DNA from 2 places in the Aestuariimicrobium sp. T2.26MG-19.2B genome. Region 1 is predicted to be linked to the other one. Evidence: predicted binding sites of a transcription regulator. Region 1 holds the regulator's gene; the other holds the start of a gene.

What was found. The regulator HrcA, encoded in region 1, represses chaperone genes, less so after heat shock. The targets are predictions, from matches to a motif close to TTGGCACTCGNNNNNNNCGAGTGCCAA.
Region 2: a site for HrcA is predicted at 4,354-4,380, ahead of groL (chaperonin GroEL). Genes of this name have one in related genera too.

The regions. Positions count from the first base shown of each region.
Region 1 covers NZ_CATNLW010000002.1:696,188-704,037, forward strand. Annotated here, with positions in the region: gene tgt (tRNA guanosine(34) transglycosylase Tgt) at 1-164, opposite strand, end outside; gene QQZ11_RS13065 (16S rRNA (uracil(1498)-N(3))-methyltransferase) at 161-898, opposite strand; gene dnaJ (molecular chaperone DnaJ) at 895-2,091, opposite strand; gene hrcA (heat-inducible transcriptional repressor HrcA) at 2,120-3,136, opposite strand; gene QQZ11_RS13080 (MBL fold metallo-hydrolase) at 3,210-4,112, shown strand; gene QQZ11_RS13085 (ATP-binding cassette domain-containing protein) at 4,178-7,738, shown strand; gene QQZ11_RS13090 (inositol monophosphatase family protein) at 7,813-7,850, opposite strand, start outside.
Region 2 covers NZ_CATNLW010000001.1:551,688-559,537, reverse strand. Annotated here, with positions in the region: gene QQZ11_RS02620 (class I SAM-dependent methyltransferase) at 1-259, opposite strand, end outside; tRNA gene QQZ11_RS02615 (tRNA-Thr) at 518-590, shown strand; gene manA (mannose-6-phosphate isomerase, class I) at 1,071-2,255, opposite strand; gene QQZ11_RS02605 (Gfo/Idh/MocA family protein) at 2,252-3,316, opposite strand; gene QQZ11_RS02600 (DUF3263 domain-containing protein) at 3,482-3,775, shown strand; gene QQZ11_RS02595 (hypothetical protein) at 3,702-4,253, opposite strand; gene groL (chaperonin GroEL) at 4,467-6,092, shown strand; gene QQZ11_RS02585 (copper homeostasis protein CutC) at 6,231-6,932, shown strand; gene QQZ11_RS02580 (glycoside hydrolase family 27 protein) at 7,117-7,850, opposite strand, start outside.

The DNA of each region.
Region 1 (7,850 bases):
CCGACCTGGGCCACCGTCTCGGGCAGCACGGCCTTGACGGTCGCCTTGGTGCCGACCACGACGAACGCGGGGGTCTCGATCTGTCCGTGTGGGGTGTGGATCACCCCGGCCCGCCCGAGCCCGTTGTCGAGCACGGCATCGGGCACGAAGCCGAACTCGCTCACGGCCGCACCGCGGCCAGGGTCTGCAGCTGGGTGACGGCGATGGCGGCCGCCGTCGAGGAGCGGAGCACTCCGTCGCTGATGACGACCGGACGAGCCCCCGCCTCGGTCAGCTGCAGCAGTTCCTCGGGGGCGATGCCGCCCTCGGGCCCGACCACCACGGTCACCGTGCCGGAGTGGGGCAGGTCGAGCGAACTGAGCGGTTCGGTGGCGTCCTCGTGCAGCACCAGCACCAGGCCCTCGTCGGCCACCACCTGCTTCACCAGCTGGGGAGTCGTCACCAGTCGATCGACCACGGGCACGCGGAACCGACGGGACTGCTTGGTGGCCTCACGGGCGGTGGCCGCCCACTTGGCCAGTCCCTTGTCGGCCTTGGCGTCCCACCGGACGATCGACCGGTGCGACTGCCAGGCAACGATCTCGGAACAGCCGATCTCGGTGAGCAGTTCGACCGCCAGGTCGCTGCGGTCGCCCTTGGCCAGGGCCTGCACCGCCCGGAAGCGGAGGGAGCCCTCCGCGGAGCTGAGCACCTCGTCCACCCGCATCCGGATCCCCTGCTTGGTGACCTCGACCACCGGGCCGTGGACGGCGCGTCCCCGGCCGTCGGAGACGAGTACCGACTCCCCCACCCGGATCCGCTTGACCACGGCCGCGTGGCGTCCCTCGTCGCCGGTCAGTTCGACCACCGAGCCGGGAACCGCGCCGTCGATCTCCCCGAGGAAGAGCGCGTCGGTCATCCGCCGAAGGCTTCCTTCAGGCGTCCGAAGACTCCCTTGCCGTGCTTGGTCATCTTGGGCACCACCGAGGTCTCGTCGCGCAGTTCGGCCAGTCGGAGCAGCAGTTCTCGCTGCTCGTCGTCGAGCTTGGTGGGGGTCTGCACCAGCAGGGTGACACCGAGTTCGCCCCGTCGTCCGCTGCGAAGGTTGGGCACGCCGCGTCCCTCGACCACCAACCGCGTGCCCGACTGGGTACCGGTGGGGATCTCGACGTCGACCCAGCGGTCGGCCTCGTCGGTCTCCTCGCGTTCGGATTCCAGGGTGGCGATCTGCACCGTGGTGCCCAGCGCGGCGGCGGTCATCGGTACCCGGATCACCGTCTCGAGGTTGTCGTCCTCGCGGGTGAAGGTCTCGTGGTTGGCCACGATCAGTTCGACGTAGAGGTCACCGGCCTGGCCACCACCGGGACCCACCTCACCCTGAGCCTCGAGGTGGATGCGGTTGCCCGACTTGACCCCGGCGGGGATCTTCACGTTGATGGTGCGCTTGTGCCGGACCCGACCCTCCCCCGAGCACTCGGTGCAGGGATGGGCGATGATCGAGCCGAAGCCGCGGCAGTTGGGGCAGGCCTGGGAGGTGCGGATGTCGCCGAGGAAGGATCGCTGGATCTGGGTGATCTCGCCGTGCCCGTCACAGACGGTGCAGGTGACCGGCTCCTGGCCGTCCTCGGAACCCTTGCCGGCACAGGTGGGGCAGACGACCGCCGTGTCGATGCTGATCGGCTTGGTGAGACCGAAGGCCGCCTCGGCGAGGGTCAGCTGGGCGCGCACCAGCGCGTCCTGACCACGCCGCACCCGGCTGCGGGGTCCTCTCGAGGACTGGGCCCCGAACATGGCGTCGACCAGGTTGGTGAAGTCGAACCCGGCACCACCGAAGTTGCCGCCGAACCCGTCGAACCCCTGGCCGCCGCCGAAGCCGCTGAAACCCGACCCCATCGGGTCTCCGCCGCGGTCGTAGACGGCCCGCTTGTTCGGGTCGTGCAACACCTCGTAGGCCTCTTGCACCTGCTTGAACTTCTCTGCCGAATCGGCATCGGCTGCGACGTCGGGATGCACCTTCATCGCCATCCGGCGATAGGCCTTCTTGATCTGCTCGGGGGTGGCGTCGCGGGCGACGCCGAGAACCTCGTAGTAGTCGGTCTGGGAGGGGCTCATCTGCGTTGGGACATCCTTCTGGGGTTGGTCAACCTTCTGACAGGAAACGGCCGAGATATCGCGCGACGGCACTCACCGAGGCCATCGTCTGGGGGTAGTCCATGCGGGTGGGGCCGACGACCCCGAGGCTGGCCCATGCCGAGGCCTGTGGGCCGTAGGCGCTGGCCACCATGGACGTCGAACGCAGCTGTTCGACGGAGTTCTCGTGCCCGATCCTCACCCCGATCTCGTGGCCCTGCACTGTCTCACCAAGCAGGCGGAGCAACACCACCTGCTCCTCGAGCGCCTCGAGCACCGGCTTGACGGTGCTCTCGAACTGGTCGGTGAAACGGGTGAGGTATGGCACTCCGGCGACCGCCACGCGGGCCGAGGCCCGGTCGACGGCCAACAGTTCGAGCACCGTGGCCACGAGGGCGGCCGCGGGCATGGCGTCGTCGGGTGAGATGTCGGCCAAGAGGGCCGTCAACTGCTGGGCGGCCTGCGAGGTGGCGAGGCCGACGATGCTGCCGTTCAGCTTCTCGCGCAACCGCGCCAACAGGGCCTCGTCGTGATCAGGCAGCTCGATCACCTGCTGCTCGATACGCCCGGTCGACGTGATCAGCACCACCATCACCCGGTCAACGGTGAGGCTGACGAGTTCGACGTGGCGGACGATCGCCGAGTTCGACGCCGGGTACTGCACGATCGCCACCTGCTGGGTGATCTGCGCCAGCAGGCGCACCGTCCTCAGCACGATGTCGTCGACGTCGACCGCACCGGAGAGGAACGTCTGGATGGCTCGCCGTTCGGCCGCCGACAGCGGCTTGATGCTGGCCAAGCGGTCGACGAAGATGCGATAGCCCTTGTCGGTGGGGATTCGTCCGGCGCTGGTGTGGGGCTGCGTGATGTAGCCCTCCTCCTCCAGCACCGCCATGTCGTTGCGCACGGTGGCGGGCGAGACGTTGAGCTGGTGGCGATCCACCAGGGCCTTCGACCCGACTGGCTCGCGCGACTCGACGTAGTCGGTGACGATGGCGCGGAGCACCTCGAGTTTGCGGTCGTCCATGGTCACCTCCTGCCGGCCGGTGGCGCTGGCACTCCGCCAGGCCGAGTGCCAGTGTAACGCTAGGCTCGCGGACATGGAGTTCTCTCTGGGTCAGTGGCAGCCCGTGGCCGACCGCGTCTGGGTCGCCGTGGCGGAGCCCGCCTCGGTCAACATCGGGCTCGTGGTCGGCGACCGCGCCGTACTGGTGGTCGACACCGGATCCTCGCCCGAGCAGGGCGCGATGATCGCCGCATCCGCCGCCGAACATGCCGGACGACCCGTCACGCACGTGGTTGTCACGCACGACCACTTCGACCACTTCTGGGGGTTGGCCGGCTTCGGGTCCGAGGTGGTCTCGATCGCGCACGAGTCCGCGCACCTGCCCACAGGCGATGGGCGTGAGGTTCCTGACGGCCCTGGCGAGCCGACACCCGCCGTCCCGGAGGGCCTGGCGGCCGCCACGACGACCGTCGCCATGGTGAAGGCGATCGACCTGGGCGGGGCCAGGGCAGAGATCATCCACCACGGGCGTGGTCACACCCAGGGCGACCTGGTGGTGCACCTGCCCGAGCGGGACGTCGTGTTCACCGGAGACCTCGTCGAGGTCGGCGCCGAACCCAGTTTCGGGCCCGACAGCACCGTCGAGACCTGGGCCGCCACCCTCGACGGCATGCTGGGCGCCACCCTGGACTCGACCCGTTTCGTGCCCGGCCACGGTTCCGTCGTCGACAAGCAGGTCGTCTTCGAGCAGCGCGCCAACGTCTCGACCATCTACGGCCAGGCCGAACAACTCGTCGGTCGGGGCATCAGACTCGATCAGGCCCTCGAGGCACTCGACACCCCGGAGATCGACGGACGACCCCACCCGGGGGCCTCTCAGTGGGACTGGCCGTACTCAGCTCGGACGATCCGCACCGCCCTTCCCCTGGCCTATGCCGAACTGGCTGCCAAGGGCCTCGAGCCCCGCACCTCCCTGCCGCTGCTGGGACGCCTCTGAGGAGGACCGTCCAGCGATAATTGGCGCGCAATTCGTCAGTCCCTGGACCTAGGCTGGTCGGCGCCATGAGCACCAGCACCAGCACCGCGCCCATCGCGGCGATCGTCACCGATTCCACCACCCGCACCGTCGACTGGCGGCGCCTCGTCACGCCGGTGAACACCGTGGCGCTGATCGTGCTCGCCATCGGCTCGCTCGCGATGGTCCTCGGCAATGTCTTCGCCGGCCAGGTGGCCCAGCAGCCCAGCTGGCAGGTCGTCCGCTGGCTCGCCATCGCCATGATCGGCGGCTCGATCCTCGACATGTCCGGTCGATACCTGTGGTTCGGCGAGATCGACCGGGTCGAGGGCGGGCTTCGTCGAGACCTCCTCGATGCTGCCCTCAACCAGCCGCTGGCCCACCTCGGCGAGCAGGCCGTCGGTGAGGTGCTCGACCGTGTCGACGACGACACCCGCGAGGTCGGCAACCTGATGCGCTGGCAGTCGTGGATGGTGCTGCGTGCCCTCTTCGGGGCCGTGCCGATGTGGATCATCGCCGGACTCACGTGGTGGCCGGCCTGGTTCATGTTCCCCGGCTTCGCGGCGCTCACCTGGCTGGGCATGCGCTCACTGCTCAAGCCCATCCAGGAACGCAAGATCGTCGAGGAGGCCGCGTGGACCGACCATGCCGCCGCCCTCGAGGAGGGCATCGCGGGTCGGGACGACCTGCGCACCAGCCTGGGTCAGTCGTTCGCCATCCGCCGACTCGCGCAGCTCTCGGCCGACGTGCACCGCAAGTTCAAGGCCGTGCTCGACCTGGAGAAGAAGATCCTGCTGCGCGGCATCATCCTGCTCAACGCGCTGCTCGCGGCCGTGGCGGTGATCGGCGCGACGATGGCCACCCGGGGCCACACCTCGGTGGCCCAGCTGGTCACCCTGTTCCTGATCACCACCCAGTTCGTGGGCGTGGTGGGGTTCGTCGCCGAGCAGATGCCCGACATCCAGGCCGGGCTGGGTGCCGTCGCACGGCTGCGGCAGATGATGGCCCTGCAGCCCGAGCCCGTGGGTGGTCGCCAGATCGAGTCCGACGAGGTCGACCTCGAGTTCCGCCATCTCACCTTCGCCTATGACGAGGGCACGTTCGCGCTGCGCGACATCGACCTGCACGTGCCTGCGGGCCAGACCCTCGCGCTCGTGGGACGCTCCGGATCGGGCAAGTCAACCCTCGCCTCGCTGATCTCGAGGGCGGTGGAACCCAGCCCCGGCATGGTGCTGCTGGGCGGTGTGGACGTGCTCGACCTGGATCTGCAGAACCTTCGCCGCCAGGTGGGTGTGGTCACCCAACGCACCGAGATCCTCGCGGGCACGCTCGCCGAGAACATCACCCTGTTCGCCGACCTGCCCCGCCGACGTGTCGTCGAGGTGATCGACGAACTCGGGCTCACCGACTGGGTGGCCGGACTCGACCAAGGACTCGACACCCTGCTCGGGCCGGGCGGCACCACCCTGTCGGCCGGTGAGGAACAACTGGTGGCGTTCGCGCGGCTGCTGATCCGCGACGTGCACGTGGTCGTGCTGGACGAGGCAACCGCCCGCATGGACCCCCTCACCGAGCACCGCGTCGTCGCCGCCAGCGACCGACTGCTGCGCGGACGCACCGGTCTGCTCGTGGCCCACCGTCTGTCGACCATCGCCCGCGCCGACCTGGTGGCGGTGATGAGGGCGGGCGAACTCGTCCAGTTCGGGTCACAGACTGCCCTCAGCCGCACCGAGGGCCCCTTCCGTGACCTGTTGCGATCGGCCGGTAGCGCTGGCGTCGGCGTCGACGAGCCGGACGATGCCCGCCCGGTGGCCCTGCCCCAGGCGGGGGCCGAACACGCTGCCGCCCACGCCAACGGGTCGCTGGTGGAGTCCGTCGGGTCGGCACGCCGACGCCGCGAGGTGCTCGCGCGGGCAGCGGTCGAGACGGGCCCGAGCCTGGCCCGCGGCATCTGGAGTGCGCTCACGGTGCGCCCAGAGTGGGGCCTTCTCTCGGTGGGGCTGTTCCTTGGGGTGTCCCTGACCGGGTCGGCTGGCGCCCTCACTGGCTTCGCCTGGGGACACGCCGTCGAGCAGGTCGCGGCTGGCCAGCAGCCGTGGTGGTGGCTGGCAGCACTCGTCGTGATGGTCTTCGCCGGCCCGGTCATGCTCTCCGAGGGGATCGCCCGTTATCCGCGCTGGTGGATCGAGGTGCTGTTGCGGGTCCGGTTGGCGGTGCTCGTGGGCCAGACCGCCCAGCACCGACTCGAGAAGGTGCCCGCCGGTGAGGTCGTCGCGCGTGCCATGGACTCCGACCGGTACGCCCGCTATGCCGACCGTTGGGTCGACTTCATCAACGGCCTGGTGGTGGTGGTCGTGACCGCGATCGCAGCCTCCAACCCGGTTGCCGGGCTGGTGCTGTTCGCTGTCGTGGTTGCGGCCACCCTGGCCTCGGCCATCGGTCGTCCGATCGCGGGGCGTACGGCGACCAGGGCGTCGGCCATGCGGGCCACCTTCGGGCGAGCCCTCGTCTCGACCCTCGAGTCGGCTCGCACCGTGAAGCTGGCGGGACGCACCCCCGAGGTGCACGCCCACCTGCTCAAGGTGGACTCCGGGCGTGTCGACGCGGCCGTCCGCGAGCACCACGTGCAGGCTGTGCTGGACGCGGTGCCCGTGGTGATGATCAAGGTCGGCGTGGTGGTCGTGTGGGCTGCCGTGGTCGGCGGCTGGTGGGGGCTGGCGACTGCCCTGCTGGTGGTCAACGCCCTCAACGGATTCGAGTGGTTCGGACGAGTCGCCGGCGCCGTCGTCACCGAGGCACCCGGTACCCGTTCCTGGCAGGTGGCGACCCAGAAGATGGCCGGCGGTGTCGACCTGATGACGCTGCCCGATGGTGTCGACCTCGAGACGGGGGAGGCACCGGCCGCTCCCCCGGTCGAGCAGATCCCACTCGAGGTGCTCAGTGTCCGCGACGTCACCGCCATCCATGAGGACGGTACGGTCGGCGTCGAGAACGTCTCACTGACCGTGCGTCGCGGCGAACTGGTGTTGCTGCTGGGTCAGGTGGGTTCGGGCAAGTCGAGCCTGCTGCGCACTCTCGCCGGCCTGATTGACTACTCCGGAGAGGTGCTCTGGAACGGGCAGGTCGTGGGCGACGCAGAGTTGTTCATGCGCCCCGGCCAGGTCGCCTACGTGGCCCAGGTGCCGCGCGTCATGTCGGGCACGTTCGCCGACAACGTGCAGTTGGGCTTCACCCGCGCGTTCGACGCGCCTGTCTCCGACGCCCGGCTGACGCCCGACGTGGAGGACGCGGGTGGCCCCACCGCCATGGTGGGTCACCGTGGCGTCCGGTTGTCGGGTGGCCAGGTGCAGCGACTGGCGCTGGCACGGGCTCTGGCTGCCGACGCGGAACTGCTGCTGGCCGACGACGTCTCGTCCGCCCTCGACGCGAGGACGGAGGTCGAACTGTGGGAGGCGCTCCGCCACCGCTCGGCGACCGTGGTCGGCGCCACCTCGAAGCGAGCAGCCCTCGCCCGGGCCGACCGGGTGGTGGTCATGGTCGACGGGGAGATCGCCGCCGAGGGACCGTGGGAAGAACTGTCGACCCGCTGGTCGCACCTGGCTGGCTGACCGTCGCGCTTGGCTGATCTGGGGCTGGTTGACCTGGGGCTGGTTGACCTGGGGCTGGCTGGCGTCAGGGACCGTCAGGCCCGCGGGCGCCACCGGGCGAGCACGGTGGCCG
Region 2 (7,850 bases), on a different contig from region 1:
GGATGTGCGCATTGCGCTGCACCATCGCGTCGATCATGCGGGTCTCGCCGTGCAGGTCGGCGCCGTTGGAGGCCATCGTCTTGAAGCGCTGGATGTAGCGGTGGCTGTGGTCGGGATCGGCGGATGTGATCCGCACCCACTGGCTCGGTTCGGGGCTTCCCGGCTCGGGCTGGGCCTGGCTGGGCCGGCGCTCGGTCGGCTGTATCGATGTCGGCTGCGTCGATGTTGGCTGGGTGGGGGGATTCTGTTCGGCTGCCACCCGGTGATTCTTGCAGGGCTCGCTCCGGGGCAACGCCTAGGGGTGGACTTGGCTCGACCGGGTGACCCGATCCAGCAGCCCGTTCCCGCTGTGACCGGTATGGGGTGCCGGAGGGCCATCGGCAAGCCAGTTCGGAGCGGAATGCGTCGGAGACTGTCGGTACGGACCTTCCGTGGCGGCTGCGGCGGTCGGGTCGCGGCCACTGGCCGCGGTGGGCCACAATGGTGCGAGCCCGCGCCGGGTCACCGGTGGGGCAGCGCCTCCTTAGCTCAGCGGCCAGAGCACCTGTCTTGTAAACAGGGGGTCGCGGGTTCGACTCCCGCAGGGGGCTCTCGTCGTGGGTGGGCGCCGATGCGGTTGCCCTCGTCCCGTGCGGTTGCCCCTGTTGCGCACCGCTTGCCCCATTTGCGCACCGGTTGCCCTCGTCCGGCGCAGTTGCCCTGTCCTACTCCGAGGGCAAGTGATCCTCGTGAGGGCAGCTGGCGCGGAACGCGGGCAAGCGGTCCGGGACGAGGGCAAAGGGCCCCCTCAGAAGCGCAGACGCGGTCTCAGAACCCGCACGCCGCACACTGCCAGGGAAGAATACGGCGGGTCACCCTTGCACTCGTCCCAGGTTGGAGCCTCGGTTCGGCCGGGGGTTGAGGCGTCCAGCACTCGGGGGGAGTGGGGCGATGAGTTGAAGGGTGACCCGCACTTCGAACGCTACAGTCGAAGCGGTTCGCATGGGGGGCGGGCCCCTCAATTTCTCCAAGACATTTACTGAGAGAAGCCCAGCATCACGTGCTGCCCCGGGCCACGGGCCACCCGGGCCTCAGACCCCAGCGGCAGCCAGGAATGCCGAACAGTTCCCGTCGACCTGCACCTGTTCACCGGCCGGGACGAAGACCGCCTTGCCCTGCACCAGTTCGATGGTCTCGCCCACGGTGGCCACGGCGGCGTGCCCCGCCACCACCAGCAGGATGCGGGCGCTGTCGAGAGCGGGAAGCATCACCGAGTGGTCGGCATGGGTGTCCAACTGCCAGAGGGCGAACTCGGGTGCCGGGGTGCGGAAGCGCAGCAGCCCGTCGGACTCTGGCTCGGCCCGGAGCACCTCGACGGGTCCGGCGGTGAAGTCGACCACCTGGACGAGGGCATCGACGTCGATGCGCTTGCTCGTGAGGCCGCCACGCAACACGTTGTCGGAGTTCGCCATGATCTCCACCCCGGTGCCCCTGAGGTAGGCGTGCATGTTGCCGGCCGGCAGGAAGATCGCCTCGCCCGGTTGCAGCTGGACCCGGTTCAGCAGCAGTGCGGCGAGGATCCCGGGGGAGGAGGGGTGGAAGGCGTCCAGCTCGACGGCGGTACGCGCGAACTGCCCCACCTCGCCCTCGTCGCCGACGTGATTGACGGCCGCGGCGACCACCTCGTTCACCAGGTGCACCCGACCGTCGTCGAGGCTGAGTACGTCGAGGAAGGTCTCCGCGAGGCCGGCGTCGCCGGAGCGTTGGGTGAGCGGACCGATCACCTGCTCGAGTCCCGGGATGGGACCGATCCGGTCGAACAGGTCTGCGGTCTCGCGCGGGTCGCGGAAGCCGCAGAGCGCCTCCATCTCGGTGAGCGCCACGATCATCTCGGGCTTGGGCCAGTCATCGGCATAGGTGCGCTGGTGCGAACCCAAGGGAATGCCGGCCTCGTTCTCGGCCGCGAACCCGGCCTCGGCCTGCTCGCGAGAGGGGTGCGCCTGCAGGCTGAGCGGTTGGTCGGCGGCCAGGATCTTCAGCAGATAGGGGAGGCGGTCACCGAAGTGCTCCCGACTGCTGGCGCCCAGGGCCTCAGGGTGGTCGGCAAGCCAGGAGTCGAGGGTGCCGTCACCCTCGACCACGGCCGGTCCGGCCAGGTGCGCCCCGAGCCAGTACTCGGCCTGGGGTTCCCCGGTCGGCTCGGTGTGCAGCAGCGTGGGGATCGAGTCGGTCGACCCCCAGGCGTAGTCCTTGACCACACCGGTGATGAGCTTCATCGGCCGACCGTCCCGGTGCCCACGCCGGCGCGCCACTGGTCGAGCAGTGCGGCCACGTCGAGCGAGGACTGCCAGGGCACCGCGGACGATTCCGCCTTGCCTGCTCGCAGGCATCGATGCACCTCCTGCACCTGCCAGAGGAAGCCGGCGTCCTGGGTGACGAACTTCTGTGGCTCCCCACCCTCGGGTGTGAAGGTCATCTCGAGGGGGGCGAGGAAGTTCTCCAGCACCAACTGGCCCTTCGTCCCGAAGACGCTCAGCCGCTGGTCGCCCCGTGCATCGATGGAGCTGACCAAGGTGCCGAAGGTGGTGCCACCGGGCTTGTCCCACGTCAGGTGGGCCACCGAGGTGGCGTCCACCCCCGTCCGCGGGTGTTCGGTGCCCTCAGCGGTGATGCCGGTGGGGGCGCCCAGCAGGACGTGGGCTGCGTGCATGGGGTAGACGCCCAGATCGAGGATCGCCCCACCGGCGAGCTCGGGGTCGAGCAGGCGGTGGCTGTCGTCCCCGTCGAAACGGAAGGCGAAGGTGCACCACATGAACCGGGGATCGCCCAGCGCGCCGTCGGCGATCAACTGCCGCGCCTGCATCACCAACGGGTTGCAGCGGGTCCACATCGCCTCCATGCAGAAGACCCCCTGATCCGCGGCGGTCTCGATGATGGAGCGTGACGAGTGAAGGCTCTCCGACAGCGGCTTCTCGACCAGCACGTGCTTGCCCGCGCGCATCGCCAACTCGGCCTGCTCGCCGTGCAGGTTGTGTGGCGAGGCCACGTAGACCACGTCGAGGTCGTCCCGGGCCACCAGTTCGGCGTAGGAACCGTGGGAGTGCGGGATGCCCCAGCGTCCCGCGAAGTCTGCAGCCCGTTCGGCAGAACGGGAACCCACGGCCACCAGCTCGGCCTCGTCCGGCAGGGAGGTGACTGCCTTGGCGAACTTCTCGGCGATGTGCCCCGGGGCGATGATCCCCCAGCGGACCTTCTCGCCGGTCACGGGCGTGATCGGACCGGGCGCCGGGGCCACGGGTGGGGCCGCGAGGGAAACGTTCGCTGGGGTGTCGCTCATGGGCCCATCCAAGCACGGGGCGGCGGTCACCGGCGCCCGGATCGTCCGGTTGTGGGACGGCTGCGCGCGGCCGGCTGGTGCTCCGCCCGCCCCCGCGATGGCTGGATCAAGAGGGTGCACGTGGTGCTAATGACAGTCATGTGATTCCGACCTAGAATGACGTCCATGTCAGCCGCCGCACCCGAGCCCCGCACCGCACTCGACGCCTCCGCCCTGAGCGAGCGCGACACCGCGATCCTGGACTTCGAGGACTCGTGGTGGGCTGCACCCCGCGGCAAGGACGCCGAGGTCATGGAGCGATTCGGGATCACCTCGACCGTCTACCACCAGATCCTCAACCGACTGCTGGACGACCCGGCCGCGCTGGCCCACAAGCCGCTGCTGGTCAAGCGCCTGCGTCGTCTGCGCGCCGCCCGCCGTGACCACCGTTCGGCCGGGCGCCTGAAGTCCGTGCGCTGAGCCCCACCAGTCGGCGTACCCCGTCGGCGAGGGGTCTGCGCGGCCGCTCGACGTAGCCGCCCAGCGCGAGGTCGGCCGCCCGTTCGAAGGCGTTCGCCGAGGAGCGGTCACCAGTGCGCAGCCACGACCACCCCATGGCCGCGGTGTACAGGGGGAGGAAGGGTGCACCCAGGCACAGCGTCCACTGCCACGTGTGTGACTCCTCGTGTTCCAGGGTGCCGGGCCATGCCGCCTCGGCGGCGGCCCAGGTCGGATGGGCGGTGATCACCACGCTGCCCACCGTGAAGGCGCCAGCCATGGGGAAACCGAGTCGGTACCCCTCTGCCAGGGTGAGCCCCCGCGGGCCGCGGACGATCCGGCTTCCCCCGGCCCGGGCGATCGCCAGTCCCATCGGGGTGGAGAGGTTGGCCCAGTTGCCGACGTTGCGCACCCGTTCCATCGCCGAGGGGCGGGTGCGGGTGGAGGAGGTGGGGGTCACGACCTCCATGCTGCCAGCGCACCACCCGCGACGGTGCGGGTGCGCGTCCACAGGACTCGAGAATCCTTTGCACTCGCATGGGGAGAGTGCTAAAAATGAGTTGGCACTCGATGCGTCCGAGTGCCACCGACAGGTCTGGTGAGGTCCCCATGGGCCGTCCGTCGCGGGCACCATGCCTGACGCACACGTATCCGACGCTGGAGGACTTACCCCATGGCAAAGCTCATTGAGTTCAACATTGAGGCCCGCCGCGGTCTTGAGCGGGGCATGAACACCCTGGCTGACGCGGTCAAGGTCACCCTCGGCCCCAAGGGCCGCAACGTCGTCCTGGAGAAGAAGTGGGGCGCCCCCACGATCACCAACGACGGTGTGTCGATCGCCAAGGAGATCGAGCTCGAGGATCCCTACGAGAAGATCGGCGCCGAGCTGGTCAAGGAAGTTGCCAAGAAGACCGATGACGTCGCTGGCGACGGCACCACCACGGCGACCGTGCTGGCCCAGGCGCTCGTGCGCGAGGGTCTGCGCAACGTCACCGCCGGCGCGAACCCCATCGAGCTCAAGAAGGGCATCGAGACCGCTGTCAAGGCGATCACCGACGAGCTGCTCAAGCAGGCCAAGCCCATCGAGACCCGTGAGCAGATCGCTGCCACCGCCTCGATCTCGGCCGCTGACCCCGGTGTCGGGGATGTCATCGCCGAGGCGATGGACAAGGTCGGCAAGGAAGGCGTCATCACCGTCGAGGAGTCGAACACCTTCGGCATCGACCTCGAACTGACCGAGGGCATGCGCTTCGACAAGGGCTACATCTCGCCCTACTTCGTCACCGACGCCGAGCGCATGGAGGCCGTGCTCGACGACCCCTACGTGCTGATCGTCAACTCCAAGGTCTCGAGCCTGAAGGACCTGCTGCCCGTGCTCGAGAAGGTCATGCAGTCGGGCAAGCCGCTGCTGGTCATCGCCGAGGACGTGGACGGTGAGGCCCTGGCCGGTCTGATCGTGAACAAGATCCGAGGCACCTTCAAGTCGATCGCCGTCAAGGCTCCCGGCTTCGGGGATCGCCGCAAGGCCATGCTGACCGACATCGCCATCCTCACCGGCGCCCAGGTGATCTCGGAGGAGGTCGGCCTGTCGCTCGACGGTGTCACCCTCGAACTGCTGGGCAAGGCCCGCTCCGTGGTCGTCACCAAGGACGAGTGCACCATCGTCGACGGTGCTGGCGATGCCGACCAGCTCGCTGGCCGCGTCTCGCAGATCCGCAAGGAGATCGAGAACTCCGACTCCGACTACGACCGCGAGAAGCTGCAGGAGCGACTGGCCAAGCTGGCCGGTGGCGTGGCCGTGATCAAGGTCGGCGCTGCCACCGAGGTCGAGCTCAAGGAGCGCAAGCACCGCATCGAGGACGCCGTCCGCAATGCGAAGGCTGCCGTCGAGGAGGGGATCGTCGCCGGTGGTGGCGTGGCCCTGCTCCAGGCCGCCAAGGCCGCCAACGTCGACGGGCTCACCGGCGACGAGGCTACCGGTGCCCAGATCGTGTTCTCGGCCGCTGGCGCCCCGCTGCGCCAGATCGCCGTCAACGCCGGTCTTGAGGGTGGCGTCGTGGTCGAGAAGGTCGGCTCGCTCGAGGCCGGCCACGGTCTGAACGCTGCCACCGGCGAGTACGTCGACATGATCGCCTCCGGCATCATCGACCCCGCCAAGGTGACCCGTTCGGCACTGCAGAACGCCGCGTCGATCGCCGCGCTGTTCCTCACCACCGAAGCCGTGATCGCTGACAAGCCCGAGAAGGCTGCGCCCGTCCCGGGCGGCGGTGACGGTGGCATGGGCGGCATGGACTTCTGATCCAGCCGTTCCGGGGCTGAGCCCCACCCGTACGAACGCCGGTGGGCGACCCTCCTTGTGGGGGTCGCCCACCGGTGTTTTTCTGCGCCTTCGGGCGAGGCTTCGGGCGTGGAGCAGGAGTTCCACCAGACTGGTGCCATGTCAGCACTGTTGGAAGTGATCGCGCTCCACGAGAACGATGCCCGTCGCGCCGAGGAGGGTGGCGCCGACCGGGTCGAGTTGCTCGGGTCCATGGACCACGAGGGCAGGGCCCCGGAGCCCGCACTGGTCGAACGCACCCGAGCCGCCACCTCGATCCAGATTCGTCCGATGGTGAGGCTGCGGGAGGGCTGGTCGACCGACGGAGGCGAGGCCACCCGCCTGAAAGGTCTGATCGGTGCCTACGTCGACGCCGGCGCCGACGGTGTGGTGCTGGGCTTCCTCAACGGTCTGGGCGAGGTCGACACCGAGGTGGTCACCAGCCTGACCGAGGGCATCGGCGTGCCGTGGACCTTCCATCGCGCCATCGACTGGGCCTTCGACTACCGCAAGGCCTGGGCTGCCCTGCGTGGCTTCGCGGGGTTCGACCAGGTGCTGACCGCCGGTTCCTCGCGCGGTCTCGAACACGGGTTGGACGAGGTGCTGGCGGTGGCCAGGGACGAACCCGGTGCGGCGCAGGTGATCATGGCCGGCGGCGGACTGCGAGCCGAACACGTGCCGTGGCTGGTGCGAGCCGGGGTCCGCGCGTTCCACATCGGCACACCCGCCCGACCCGACCGCTCGTACAAGGCGTGGGTCGACTCCGGTCTGGTGCGCAGTTGGCGCACGCTGATCGACACCGAGGTGCGCCACCTGGGCTGAGACCCTCGGCCCCCTGGGCGTCCGCCGAGGGGTCAGCCGAGCCAATCGTGCGGATCGTGTGCCGTGGAGCGAGAGATTGCGGCCGGGGTGCAACAAGTCCCGTCAGACGACACGATCGGCACGATTGCCCGGTCGTACCCGACCGGGCCGGGCCGCGGGGGAGCGGATGAGCCCCCCGCAGCGCTCAACCGATGGTGAACAGGGCGAGGTCGCGAGCGCCGATGACGACCTCAGAGGTCGCCTCGCCCGACCAGACCTCGGTGACGGGTCCGTCGTGCCCGATCTCGATGACGTTCTCGGTGCCGTTGTCGACACGGACCAGACCATCGCCCACCTGGACGCGCAGCGGCTGGGTCGTGGGCTCCGAGGCACGCTCGCCGGAACCGAGCACCCCGACGGCCACTTGTCCGCCGGAGAGTTCGCGCAGCCACACGTCGAATCGGAACTCTCGCTGGATGCGGCGACCCTGTCGCCCCAGCGGGTCCTGGTCGATGGCCACCAGCCGCGGATTGGTGAGCACTTGGGCCACCGATCGGTTCATGGTGCGGATGTCGTTGCCGGCCATCAGGGGCGCCGCGAGGAGGGCCCACAGACCCAGGTGGGCGCGGCACTCGGCGAGGGTGAGCCCGGGGTTGCCGACCTGCAGCATGTCCGGGTCGTTCCACGCTCCCGGACGCGACCACCGCTCCAGGCCACGCTGGGCGTCGGCGATCCCCCGGACGGAGCTGAAGCTCGGGTCGATGTCGGGCGTCGTCCGCCACAGGTTCGCCAAGCCGGGCGCCCACTCCCACGGGTTCGTCCGACCGTACTCACTGATCGAGTACACGAACTCCCGCGGGGAGTCCGCGATGAGCTGGCCCATCTTCTCGAAGGCGCCCCGGTAACTCAGCCCGGTGTCATCGCGGCAGGCCTCGCACC